3 regions of the Tardiphaga sp. GW821-FHT12E02 genome follow, and region 2 is predicted to be linked to each of the others. Evidence: riboswitches for the same ligand, from Rfam matches in the RefSeq annotation. Region 2 holds a riboswitch; each other region holds the start of a gene.
The links. A riboswitch is a leader RNA that binds a small molecule or an ion and turns the genes downstream of it on or off. The one in region 2 is predicted to bind cobalamin.
Positions count from the first base shown of each region.

Region 1: it holds a riboswitch for cobalamin, as region 2 does, so the genes downstream of both, AC1RQ5_RS08130 (ribonucleoside-diphosphate reductase subunit alpha) here and AC1RQ5_RS23225 (TonB-dependent receptor plug domain-containing protein) in region 2, are expected to answer to the same signal.
Region 3: it holds a riboswitch for cobalamin, as region 2 does, so the genes downstream of both, AC1RQ5_RS01930 (TonB-dependent receptor) here and AC1RQ5_RS23225 (TonB-dependent receptor plug domain-containing protein) in region 2, are expected to answer to the same signal.

Region 1 covers NZ_JBXAQK010000001.1:1,722,640-1,726,795, reverse strand. The annotation lists gene AC1RQ5_RS08130 (ribonucleoside-diphosphate reductase subunit alpha) at 1-2,448, opposite strand, end outside; cobalamin riboswitch at 2,567-2,787, opposite strand; gene AC1RQ5_RS08125 (glycosyltransferase family 87 protein) at 2,837-4,081, opposite strand.
Region 2 covers NZ_JBXAQK010000001.1:4,897,055-4,901,210, forward strand. The annotation lists gene AC1RQ5_RS23215 (O-acetylhomoserine aminocarboxypropyltransferase) at 1-1,132, shown strand, start outside; gene AC1RQ5_RS23220 (alpha/beta fold hydrolase) at 1,137-1,919, shown strand; cobalamin riboswitch at 2,050-2,247, shown strand; gene AC1RQ5_RS23225 (TonB-dependent receptor plug domain-containing protein) at 2,280-4,156, shown strand, end outside.
Region 3 covers NZ_JBXAQK010000001.1:403,469-407,624, forward strand. The annotation lists gene AC1RQ5_RS01925 (TonB-dependent receptor) at 1-793, shown strand, start outside; cobalamin riboswitch at 987-1,206, shown strand; gene AC1RQ5_RS01930 (TonB-dependent receptor) at 1,314-3,581, shown strand; gene AC1RQ5_RS01935 (PepSY domain-containing protein) at 3,731-4,156, shown strand, end outside.

The DNA of each region.
Region 1 (4,156 bases), 3.2 Mb from region 2:
CTTCTTGAGATCACGCACCAGGAACGCGTTCACGACGGTGAAATCGCCCGACATGTTCGATTTCACATAGAGGTTCTGATAGGCCGGCTCGATCGACTGCGCGACGCCGCAAATGTTCGAGATCGTAGCCGTCGGCGCGATCGCCATCACGTTGGAATTGCGCATGCCGGTGGTCTTCACGCGCTCGCGCAATGCGGTCCAGTCGAGTGTCTGCGCGCGGTCCATCTCCAGACCACCGCGGGCATCGGCCACCAGGTCGATGGAATCGATCGGCAGGATGCCGCGGCTCCACAGCGAGCCGTCGAAGGACGGATAGCGGCCGCGCTCGGCGGCGAGATCCACCGAGGCCGAGATGGCGTGATAGGCGATCGCCTCCATGCTGGTGTCGGCGAATGCGACGGCCGCATCCGAGGCCATCGCAAGGCCCAGCGTATGCAGCGCGTCCTGATGGCCCATCAGGCCGAGGCCGACCGGGCGATGCTTGAGGTTCGAGCGGCGCGCTTCCGGGATGGTGTAGAAATTGATGTCGATGACATTGTCGAGCATGCGCATCGCCGTGGTCACCGTGCGCTGCAGGCGGGCGTGATCGATGCCCTGCTCCGTCACGTGATGCAGCAGGTTGACCGAGCCGAGATTGCAGACGGCGACTTCGTCATCGGACGTGTTGAGCGTGATCTCGGTGCAGAGATTCGATGAATGGATGACGCCGGCATGCTGCTGCGGCGAGCGCAGGTTGCACGGGTCCTTGAAGGTGATCCAGGGATGGCCGGTCTCGAACACCATGGTGAGCATGCGGCGCCACAGATCGGTGGCGCGCACCGTCTTGTAGACGCGCATCTCGCCGCGTGCGGCTTTGGCCTCATAGGCGGCGTAACGCTCGGCAAAGGGCTTGCCATAGAGATCGTGCAGGTCCGGCGTTTCATCCGGCGAGAACAGCGTCCAATCGCCATCCTGCTCGACGCGCTGCATGAACAGGTCCGGCACCCAGTTGGCGGTGTTCATGTCATGGGTGCGGCGGCGGTCGTCGCCGGTGTTCTTGCGCAGATCAAGGAATTCCTCGATGTCCACGTGCCAGGTTTCGAGATAGGCGCAGACGGCGCCCTTGCGCTTGCCGCCCTGATTGACGGCGATCGCCGTGTCGTTGGCGACTTTCAGGAATGGCACCACGCCCTGGCTCTCGCCATTGGTACCCTTGATGTGGGCGCCGAGGCCGCGGACGCGGGTCCAGTCATTGCCGAGGCCGCCGGAATATTTGGCCAGCAGCGCATTGTCCTTCACCGACTTGAAAATGCCGTCGAGATCGTCCGGCACCGTGGTGAGGAAGCAGGACGACAGCTGCGGGCGCTGGGTGCCGGCATTGAACAGCGTCGGCGTCGAGGCCATGAAATCGAAGGACGACAGCAGATTGTAGAATTCGATGGCGCGGTTTTCGCGGTCGATCTCGCGCAGCGCGAGGCCCATGGCGACGCGCATGAAGAAGGCCTGCGGCAGCTCGATGCGGTTGCCCTGTACGTGCAGGAAGTAGCGGTCATAGAGCGTCTGCAGACCGAGGAACTGGAACTGGAGATCGCGTTCCGGCTTCAATGCTGCGGCGATCTTCTTCAGATCGAAGCGTGCGAGTTCGGGATCGAGCAGTTCGGCTTCGATACCGACCTTCACATAGGCGCCGAAATAGTCCGCATAGCGCGACGCCATATCGGCCTGCGAGGCCGCGCTTGGCACGCCGTGCACGTAGGTCAGCACTTCCGTGCGCAGCTTGTCGAGCAGCAGGCGGGCGCTGACATAGGTGTAGTTCGGCTCCTGCTCCACCAGCGTGCGGGCGGCCATGATGCCGGCCAGCGCGAGTTCATCGAGCGTGATGCCGTCATAGAGATTGCGCTTGGTCTCTTCGAGCACGGGTGCTGCCTCGACGCCATCGAGGCCCGCGCAGGCTTCATTGACGATCAGCGCCAGGCGTGCGGCATCCAAAGGCACGCGCGTGCCGTTTGACAGCGTGACATGGAGCGCAGGCACGCTCGGCACGGCGGCGGGCTTGGCGGCAGCTTCTTCGGCGCGGCGGCGGGACCGCTCCTCACGATACAGCACATAAGCGCGCGCCACCTTGTGGTGCTCGCTGCGCATCAGCGCCAGTTCAACCTGATCCTGCACATCCTCGATATGGAAGGTACGGCCCTCGCCTATGCGGCGGGTCAGTGCGGCGAAAACCTCGCCGGTCAGCTGCTCGACGGCTTCGTGGACACGGCGCGAGGCCGCTGCCGTGTTGCCCTCGACGGCGAGAAACGCCTTGGTCATGGCCACCGAAATCTTGCCGGCATCGAAAGGCGACACCGTGCCATTGCGGCGGATCACCTGCATGGACGGCGCGTGCGCGGGCACGACATTCGATTCGGATGGGTGGGCGAGCACGGCATCATGGCCGTTGGAGAGAGCGTGGGACGTGGAAGGCATCGGCAGGACCCCGTGTGATGCATCAAGCTAAAGGGGGCTGGGGCCGAAGGTGCGAGCAACGATGCCGAGCGAACGCGCGGCAAAGCCTGCAAGCGACCGCTGGGACACCCCGCCCATGGACGTTTCTGGTGTCGCGGCAGGTCTCCTGACTCGCAGATCAAGCGCTTGTTTCCGCCTTCCCGGAGCGGTGAAGCTCCAGTGACGTCAATCGAAACAAACTCTCTGCTTACAGTTGCGGGGGCAGTGCCGGAATCAAGCGCAGTTACGCGCAGCTCTCACCGGCTTCCCTCTTAGCCACCAAATCTTGCGACATGGCGGACCGTGACGCCTACATTTGGTGTGACCCGCGGCAAAGTGTCAAGCGCGCTTTGCTGTTCCCGGCGAGAAATCAGATCAGGCTGTTAGTACCGTGGACAACTGCCGATGCGTCCGGCTGCGTGGCCGCAACGGACCTGGCGGGCCAGGACTCACGGATGCGAATGCCGATCAGGGCGGCGACCAGCAATGTGGCGCCGAATCCCGTCGGCACCGGCCCGATAAATTGGTAGCTGACCAGCATGACCGCTGCGAGACCGAGTGCCGGCAATTCGTGACCGAGAAAGCCCTCGGACAGTCCGACGCGAATGAGGAAGCCGACCGCGATCGCCAAGACCATCACGTCATAGAGGAACAGATAGGGCGTTGCGAGCAAGGCGCCAATGGCAAGCCCGGCGGCCTTCCATTCGTAGCGCGTGCGGCTACGCCACAGCCCGACGAGCGACACCGCGACAGCAGCCACGAGAATCCATTGCAGCGTCCAGGCCAGCGTCTCGCCGCCCTCGAAATAGCGGACGAGCGCAAAGATGCTCTGCATCTTGCCGAACGGTGCGCGACCTTCGACCAGGAACGCCTGCGAGAACATCGGCATCCATTTGAAGAAAGCGACCCAGCTTTCAGTGCCGAAGGCCAGCCATGAGGCGACAGCGAGCAGGATCGTCGTGACGGCAGCACTGGCAAAAGCGCGCCATTGCGCAGCAGCGATCAGGACCAGGGGAAACAGCACGCCATATTGCGGCTTGTAGCTGAGCAAGCCGAGGCAAATGCCGGCCAGGATCGGCCGTGTCGGCAGCAACACCAGCATGCCGCCAATCAGGGATGCGGTGAGAAAGCCGTTCTGTCCGACCAGCACATTGGTGAAGACGACCGGGAAAGCGAGCGCCAGGAGCATGCCGAACGGGCGCCCGACGATCGCGCGCATGGCGGCGAGATAAGGCACGACGCTGATACACGCCCAGCCTGCAAAGGCGACCGCATAAGGCAGCTTGGCAAGTAGCGCCGCGACGAACAGGAATGGCGGCGGATAGTGCCAGGCGAAATTGCCGGGATAGGTCTGGCCGAGCACGCCGACCTGCACCTGCTTCTGGATGTCCCAGTCATAGGCCGAGGCCGGATGGCCATCGAGCACAAGGCGGCCGGCGGACCAGACATTGATGAAGTCGGTGGGCACACCAAGGCCGTTGCCTTCGACAATCCAGCCATGGCCGTAATAGAGCGGGAAGAACGCGATCTGCAGGATCGCGAGGATGGCGCACACCATCACCAGCGCCGGTGGAATCGGGCCGCGATCAGAGGGCGTCAGATGTAACGGCGTCATGCGGTCCCCGCGACGGGTGAAGTTGCGAGGGACATTGCCGAGGGAAGTTTGAGGAAGGTTTAAGTGGGGAACGTA
Region 2 (4,156 bases):
GCACATCTATACCCGCATCTCCAATCCGACCATCGCGGTGCTCGAAGAGCGCCTGGCCGCACTGGAGAACGGCGTCGGCGCCGTCTGCACCGCATCAGGCATGGCAGCACTCCATCTCGCCATCGCGACCATCCTCAATGCCGGCGATCACATCGTGGCGTCATCGTCGCTCTATGGCGGCACCATCAATCTCTTGGCACACACGCTGCCGCGCTTCGGCATCACCACGACCTTCGTGAAACCGCGCGATCTCGATGCGTTCAAGGCCGCGATCAAGCCGAACACGAAGCTCGTGATCGGCGAGACCATCGGCAATCCCGGCCTCGAAGTGCTCGACATTCCCGCCGTCGCGGACATTGCCCATGCCGCGAAGATTCCGCTGCTGATCGACAACACATTCGCGACGCCCTTCCTGTCGCGCCCGCTCGATCTCGGCGCCGACATCGTCATGAATTCGACGACCAAATGGATCGGTGGCCATGGCATCGCCATCGGCGGCGTCATTGTCGATGCCGGCCGCTTCGACTGGCGCGCCTCCGGCAAATTCCCGCAGCTCACCGAACCCTATGCCGGCTATCACGGCATCGTCTTCGACGAACAGTTCGGCACTGCGGCTTTCATCATGCGCGCCCGCACCGAAGGTCTGCGCGATTTTGGCGCGTGCCTCTCGCCGACCAATGCGTTCCAGCTCCTGCAAGGCGTCGAGACACTCGGCATCCGCATGGAGCGCCATGTCGCCAATACGAGCGCCGTGCTTGCCGCGCTCACGGCCAACAAGGCGGTCGATTGGGTGCTGCATCCCTCGCTGGAAAACCATCCCGATCATGCGCTGGCAAAAACGCTGCTGCCGCGCGGCGCCGGCTCCATCATCTCCTTCGGCATCAAGGGCGGACGTCCCGCGGGCCGCAAATTCATCGAGGCACTGAAACTCACCAGCCATCTCGCCAATGTCGGCGATGCCAAGACGCTGGTGATCCATCCGGCCTCGACGACCCATCAGCAGATGGATGCCGAACAACTGAAGGCCGCGGGCATCGGCGAAGAGCTGATCCGCCTCTCCGTCGGCATCGAGGCCGCGCAAGACATCATCGACGATCTCGCGCAGGCGCTGCGCTTCTCGCAGAAGGGCTGAGCCGATGCAGATCACGGTCAATGGACACGACACCTTTGTCGCCAATGGCGGCCGCACCTTCGATCCGTCATTGCCCGTCGTCGTGCTGCTGCACGGCGCCGGCTTCGACAGCTCCACCTGGGCGCTGCATACGCGCTGGTTTGCGCATCATGGCTATGCGGTGCTCGCGCCCGATCTTCCCGGCCATGGCCGCAGCGGTGGCGACGCACTCACAACCATCGGCGATCTCGCCGACTGGACTGCCGCGCTGATCATCGCAGCAGGCGCAAAGCAGGCACGCCTCATCGGCCACTCCATGGGCTCGCTGATCGCGCTGGAGACCGCCGCGCGCCATCCCGACAAGGTCACGCGCCTCGACCTGCTCGGTACGGCGGCAACGATGACGGTCGGTCCCGATCTGCTGAAAGACGCCGAAGCCAACGAACATTCGGCCATCGACATGGTCTCGATCTGGGGTCTCGGCATGCGCGCCGAACTCGGCGGCAGTCTCGCGCCGGGTCTGTGGATGCATACCGGCGCGCAGCGCGTGCTGGAGGCGACGAAGCCCGGCGTGCTGCATGCCGATCTCAACGCCTGCAACGCGTATCAAGGCGCCCTCGCCGCAGCGGCGCAGATCAAGGTTCCCGTCACGCTCATCCTCGGCGAACGGGACATGATGACCCCGGCGAAATCCGGCAAAGCGCTGGCGGCAGCAATCACCGACGCGCGCACGGTGATTCTTCCCGCCACCGGCCACATGATGATGGTCGAGCGTCCCGACGAGGTTCTCGCCGCACTCAGCAGCTAGAACCAAAGCCGTCATTGCGAGCGCAGCGAAGCAATCCAGTTCTTCCTTCGCGTGGTTTCTGGATTGCTTCGTCGCTGTCGCTCCTCGCAATGACGAGCATATGCCTGTTGCGCAGCGCGACGCTCTGTGCGAGTTAGGTTCCGTCATCGGTGCCTCCGCGAGGAGGTGAAACGGGAATGCGGTGTGGGGGAGAACTCCCCCTGATGCCGCGGCTGCCCCCGCAACTGTAAGCAGTTGGTCCGGATCCTTGAAGCCACTGAGCATGCTCGGGAAGGCGGATCCGGAAAGCACTGCGAGCCAGGAGACCGGCCGGAGACATGACTGAACACGTTCGACGGTGGGTCGACGGCAAGGAATCTCATGTCTATCCGTATGGTCGCTGCGACTGGCGCAGCGATTCTGGCTGTGTCTGCACATCAGGCACAGGCGCAATCCAGTCCTCAGGAACTCTCAGAAGTCGTCGTCACCGCAAGCCGTGCGCCGGAGCCGCTGAGCGCAACCGGCAGCGCCATCAGCGTTGTTTCAGGCGAGACCATCGCGACATCCAATCCCGGCTCGCTGGTCGATGCGCTGCGCAGCGTGCCTGGCATCGACATCTCTGAAAATGGCGGCCCCGGCGGCACGGCGAATGTGCGCATGCGCGGCGCCAATACCGGCCAGACGCTGGTGATGATCGACGGCATCCGCGTCAACGATCCCACGGCGGCGTCCGGCGATTTTGAATTTGCCATGTTCGCGCCCTCGGCCATCGATCGCATCGAGGTGCTCCGCGGCCCGCAAAGCGCGCTCTATGGCTCCGACGCCATGGGCGGCGTGATCAATATCATCACCAAGAAAGGCTCGGGCCCCGCGCAGTTCAATGTCCGCACCGAAGCCGGCAGCTATGGCACCGTGGTGACGCAAGGCTCGCTGGTCGGCACCAATGGTCCGTGGTCCTATGCCTTCACCGGCGGCGGCCAGCACTCCAACGGTTTTTCACGTTACGGCTATCGCATCCCGGCACTCGAGGCGCGCTTCCCGAATCTCGAACGCGACGGTTTCGACCGCGTCGGCGGCAGCGCGCGCATCGGCTATGACGCCGGCGAAGGCATTCGACTCGAAGCCGGCACCGTGCAGTCCTTCACGCGCGCAGCCTATGACGCAGCGAGCGGCACGTTCCCGGATACGCCGGCATCGGCCGATCGCCTGCTGCAGACCATCTATGGCCGCGTCGGCATCGACTCCTTCGGCGGCATTCTCACGCATAACGTGACGGTGTCGAACACCCATACCGAACGCTCGTTCACCGACTACACCTATCGCACCAATATGCTGCCGCAGAACACGACGGTGAAGACGTCGGATTATTGGGGCAACAGCCTCGGCGCGGAATATCAAGCCAATCTGAAGCTCGGTGGTTTCGGCACCTTGATTTACGGCGCCAAGACGCAGAGCGAGACGGCGCAGACCTTCTCCACCAATGTGCTGCCCATCGCCGGCCTGATGACGCCGCTGCTGGCGAAGCAGCAGGACACCAATTCAGCTTTCGCTTTGTGGTCACTGCCGATCGGCGAGCGTCTGAACATCACGCTGGGTGGCCGTGTCGATGACGTGGTCAATGTCGCGCGTTTCGAGACGTGGCGCGCAACGGCGGCCTACAACATCGCGGAGACCGGCACCAAACTGCGCGCCAGCGCCGGCACCGGCGCCAAGGCGCCGACCTTGTTCCAGCTCTACGACACCACCTATGGCAGCCTCAACCTGACGCCGGAAACCAGCTTCGGCTATGACGCTGGCATCGACCAGAGCCTGTTCGACGGCCGTGTCGTGCTCTCGGTGACGGGCTTTGCCAATGACTTCAGCAACCTCATCAACTTCGTCAGCGATGCCTCGCGTCCGCTCGGCTACTACACCAATGTCGCCCGTGCCGAGACCAGCGGCCTTGAAGTCGGCGCCAATATCGATGTGATTCCAGGCCTCGTGAAGATCAATGCGGCCTATACCTATCTGCATGCGGTCGATCTCACCACCGGCCTGACCCTGGCACGTCGCCCGCAGAACCTGGCGCGTTTCGCGGTCACCATCACGCCGAATGATCGCTGGCTGATCGAGCCCCGCATCACGACGGTGTCGAAGCGCTACAGTGCCGCCAACGAGACCAATGTCGTCGATGCCTATACCCGCGTCGATCTCTATAGCGAATACAGGCTCGACGCGAACTGGAAGGTGTTCGCCCGCGGCGAAAACATCCTCAATGA
Region 3 (4,156 bases), 4.5 Mb from region 2:
GCAGGACGAGACGAACGTCACCCGCACCGACTTCTTCAATCCGGCCAACAGCCTCGACAAGTCGTTCTCGAACACCACGTGGCGTGTCGGCGCCGTCTACACGCCGATCAAGGATCTCGCCTTCTACGGCCAGTATTCCACCGCCGTCGATCCCGTCACCAGCGGCCTTCTCGCGCTCAATGCAGCAAACGCGAACTTCACCCTGGCCACCGGCCGGCAGGTCGAATTCGGTGTCAAGCAATCGCTGTTTAACGGCCGCGCGGAATGGACGCTCGCCGGCTATGAGATCGTGAAGAACAATCTGCTGGCGCGCGATCCCAATAACCTCAACGTGGTCCTGCAGGTCGGCCAGCAGTCGTCCCGCGGCATCGAGGCGTCGGTCGGCATGTTGCTGGATTATGGCTGGCGCATCGATGCCAACACCACATTCCTGCAGGCAAAGTATGATGACTTCCTGCAGGCCAGCGGCGTCAATTTCGCCGGCAATGTGCCGGTCAACGTGCCGCTCAACGTCTCCAATATCTGGGCGACATGGGACTTCGCGCCGAACTGGTCGGCCAATGCCGGCATCCAGATCGTCGGCAAGACCTATGCGGATGCAGCCAACACGCTGGCTCGCTCGGCCTATAACGTCGTCAATGCCGGCGTGCAGTGGAAGCCCGATGCGAACACCACCGTGTCGCTGCGCGTCTACAATCTGTTCGACGAGATCTACGCCACCGGTGGCGGCACCAATCAGTGGATCCTCGGCATGCCACGCACGGCGCAGATGGCGGTGAATGTGAAGTTCTGAGGGAGCAACACACTCTAATTGTCATCCCCGCCTAGCGCACCGAAGGTGCGCGCGGAGCGGGGATCCAGTACACACTGTCTTCACAGCTTTATATCTAAAGCTCGTGTCTACTGGATCGCCCGGTCAAGCCGGGCGATGACAGTGCGAGTGCGGTAGACAACCCACCTCCCAATTGACTCCTTCCAAACTTTCACCCTAACGTGATCGCGACGGTGCCCTTCGGGGACCAAAAGGGAATGCGGTGAGACGCGCTCTGTGAGTCCAGCAAACTCGGCAAGCGCATCGATTCCGCGGCTGCCCCCGCAACTGTAAGCGGCGAGCCTTCGCCATCAGCCACTGGGCTCTCCGCCTGGGAAGGCGGCGACAGGCACCGACCCGCGAGCCAGGAGACCTGCCGTCAGTCGTGGTCACACGCGAGCACATTGGGCGGGGTGCCCCGGTGGAAGCCGAGTTGCGTTCGTGAGGAATGCAGAGCGGCTTGGTTTGCGGTGACGTGCCACGTTATCGCGAGTCTCGAACCATGATCGTCACTCATCTCTTGACGGCCGACCGGCGCCATCTCCTTCTTTCAACCGTCGCGCTGTCCTGCCTGCTCTGGCCTGCCGAAAGCTGGTCGCAAACGGCACAGCAGAGCCAGACACTTGACCCCGTCGTCGTGCAGCCGACCGCCCAGCCGCAACGCGCACGCCGCGCCACATCAGGCAACGCCACGCGCAATGCGCGCTCGCGCCAGCAGCGCAATGTCGCCGCAACGACGGCCGCGCCGGTTGCAACACAGACTGGCCCGGTCTTCGCTGCACCAACGCTCAATCTCACCGGCACCACCTCCACCGGCAGCCGCCTCGGCCTCACGCGCCTGCAGACGCCGGCCAGCGTCGAGGTGATCTCGGCCGAGACCATGGCCGAACGCGGCCAGCAGAATGTCGTCGATGCCGTCACGCAGAATGCCACCGGCATCACCGCCATCGGCGAGCCCGGCAATGGCGGCATCGCCTTCTCGACCCGCGGCTTTGCCGGCAGCGGCTCGGTGACATCGCTCTATGACGGCACTCGTCTTTATGTCGGTGCCGGCACCGTCAATTTTCCGTTCGACACCTGGACCGCCGAGAAAATCGAAGTGCTGCGTGGCCCGGCCTCGGTGATGTATGGCGAAGGCGCCATTGGCGGCGCCATCAATGTGGTGTCGAAACTGCCGCTCTGGGTGCCGCGCAACCAGGCCGAGATCTCGCTCGACAGCAACATGACCCGCCGTATCGCGCTGGATAGCGGCGGCCCCATCAGCAAGGATGTCGCTTATCGCATCGCCGTCACCGGCAACGCCTCCGATGGCTGGGTCGATCGCGACAACCAATCGAACATCGCGCTGCATGCCGCCGTCCAGATCAAGCAGAACGAGGACGTCACCTGGACGCTCTCGACCGACTATGGCGACCGGCATCCGTCGAAATATTTCGGCACGCCGCTGATCAACGGCCAGCTCGATCCCGCGACCCGCTTCAAGAACTACAATGTCAGCGACAGCACCATTCGTTATCAGGATAGCTGGAGCCAGGTGAAGACCGAATGGCAGGTGTCCGACGGCATCACGCTGCGCAACACGCTCTATTACATGTATGCGAAGCGGCACTGGAAGGAAGTCGAGATCTACGGCTTCAACAATGCCACCGGCCAGATCGATCGCAGCGACTACCTCGAAATCTATCACCAGCAGCAGCAGATCGGCGACCGTATGGACGCCACCTTCACCGGCCATCTGTTCGGCATGGTGAACACGTTTGTCGCAGGCTTCGACGTCAACCGCATCGACTTCAAGCATACCAACAATTCGCCTTATGGCGGCTTCTCGTCGGTCGATCCGTTCAATTTCAATCCGGGCGTCTTCGAGAGTCCCGATGCGACGCGACCGGGCTACAGCGCGACCGCCAATCAATACGCGTTCTTTGCCGAGAACCGGCTGGCGGTGACCGAGCAATTCTCGCTGATCGCCGGCGTCCGCCAGGACCAGCCGAGCGTGACGCGGACCGACTTCCGCAATCCCGCCAACAGCTATACGCGGGATTATTCGGCCACCTCATGGCGCGTCGGCGCCGTCTATACGCCGATCCAGAATCTTGCTTTCTACGGTCAGTATTCCACCGCCGCGGATACGATCGGCGGCCTGATCTCGGCCAGCAATGCCAATTCGAAATTCGACCTCGCCATCGGCAAACAGGCCGAGATCGGCGTCAAGCAATCTTTCTGGGGCGGCCGCGGCGAATGGACACTCGCCGGCTATGAGATCGTGAAAAACAATCTGCTCGCAGTTGTCCCCGGCAGCGGCGGGATCGTTCAGCAAGTCGGCCAGCAATCCTCGCGCGGCGTCGAAGCCTCGATCGGTCTCGTGCTCGATTACGGCTGGCGCATCGATGCCAATACCGCCTTCCTGCGCGCGAAGTATGACGATTTCCTGCAAGCCAGCGGCGTCAACTATGCCGGTAATGTCCCGTTCAACGTGCCGCAGAATGTCTCGAATATCTGGGCGACCTGGGGCTTTGCGCCGAACTGGTCGGCCAATGCCGGCGTGCAGATTGTCGGCAAGACCTATGCTGACAATGCCAATACGCTGGAAATGCCGAGCTACACGCTCGTCAATGCCGGCGTGCAATGGAAGCCCGACATCAACACCACGGTGTCGCTGCGCGTCTACAACCTGTTCGACAAGGTCTATGCGACGTCGAGCTATAGCGACAATCAGTGGATCCTGGGCATGCCGCGCACCGCGCAGCTGGCTGTGAATGTGAAGTTCTAGACCGAGGCCTGCGTGTTCCCTCCCCCGTTCTTTACGGGGGAGGGTCAGGGTGGTGGCGCCCCACGTGACGTCGGAGCGTAGTGCCTCCCCCACCCCGGCCCTCCCCCGCAGAGCGGGAGAGGGAGAAGGAAAAAAGCGAACCGATCTCAATGCCTCTCAGACTTAATCGAACGTTCCGGCACTGGCTGTATCTCACCCATCGCTGGATCGGCATCGTCACCTGCCTGTTCTTCGCCATGTGGTTCATCTCGGGCGTGGTGATGATGTATGTCGCCTTCCCCGGCCTCTCCGACAAAGAAAGGCTGGCGGCGCTGCCGGACATCGCGTGGGAGAAAGCAACGCTGTCTCCCGGCGATGCAATGAAGGCCGCGGGCAGCACGCGCTATCCACGCGAGCTGCGATTGATGATGCTGGCGGATGAGCCGGTCTATCGACTGGGCGACTGGAGCGGCAAACGTCAAACGATCTCGGCTGTCGATGGCCGCGCGATCACCGAGATTTCTGGACAACAAGCCCTTGCCATCGCCGCAAGGCATCCTGCAAGCAAATCACCTCGCTTCGAGGAGATGATCGAC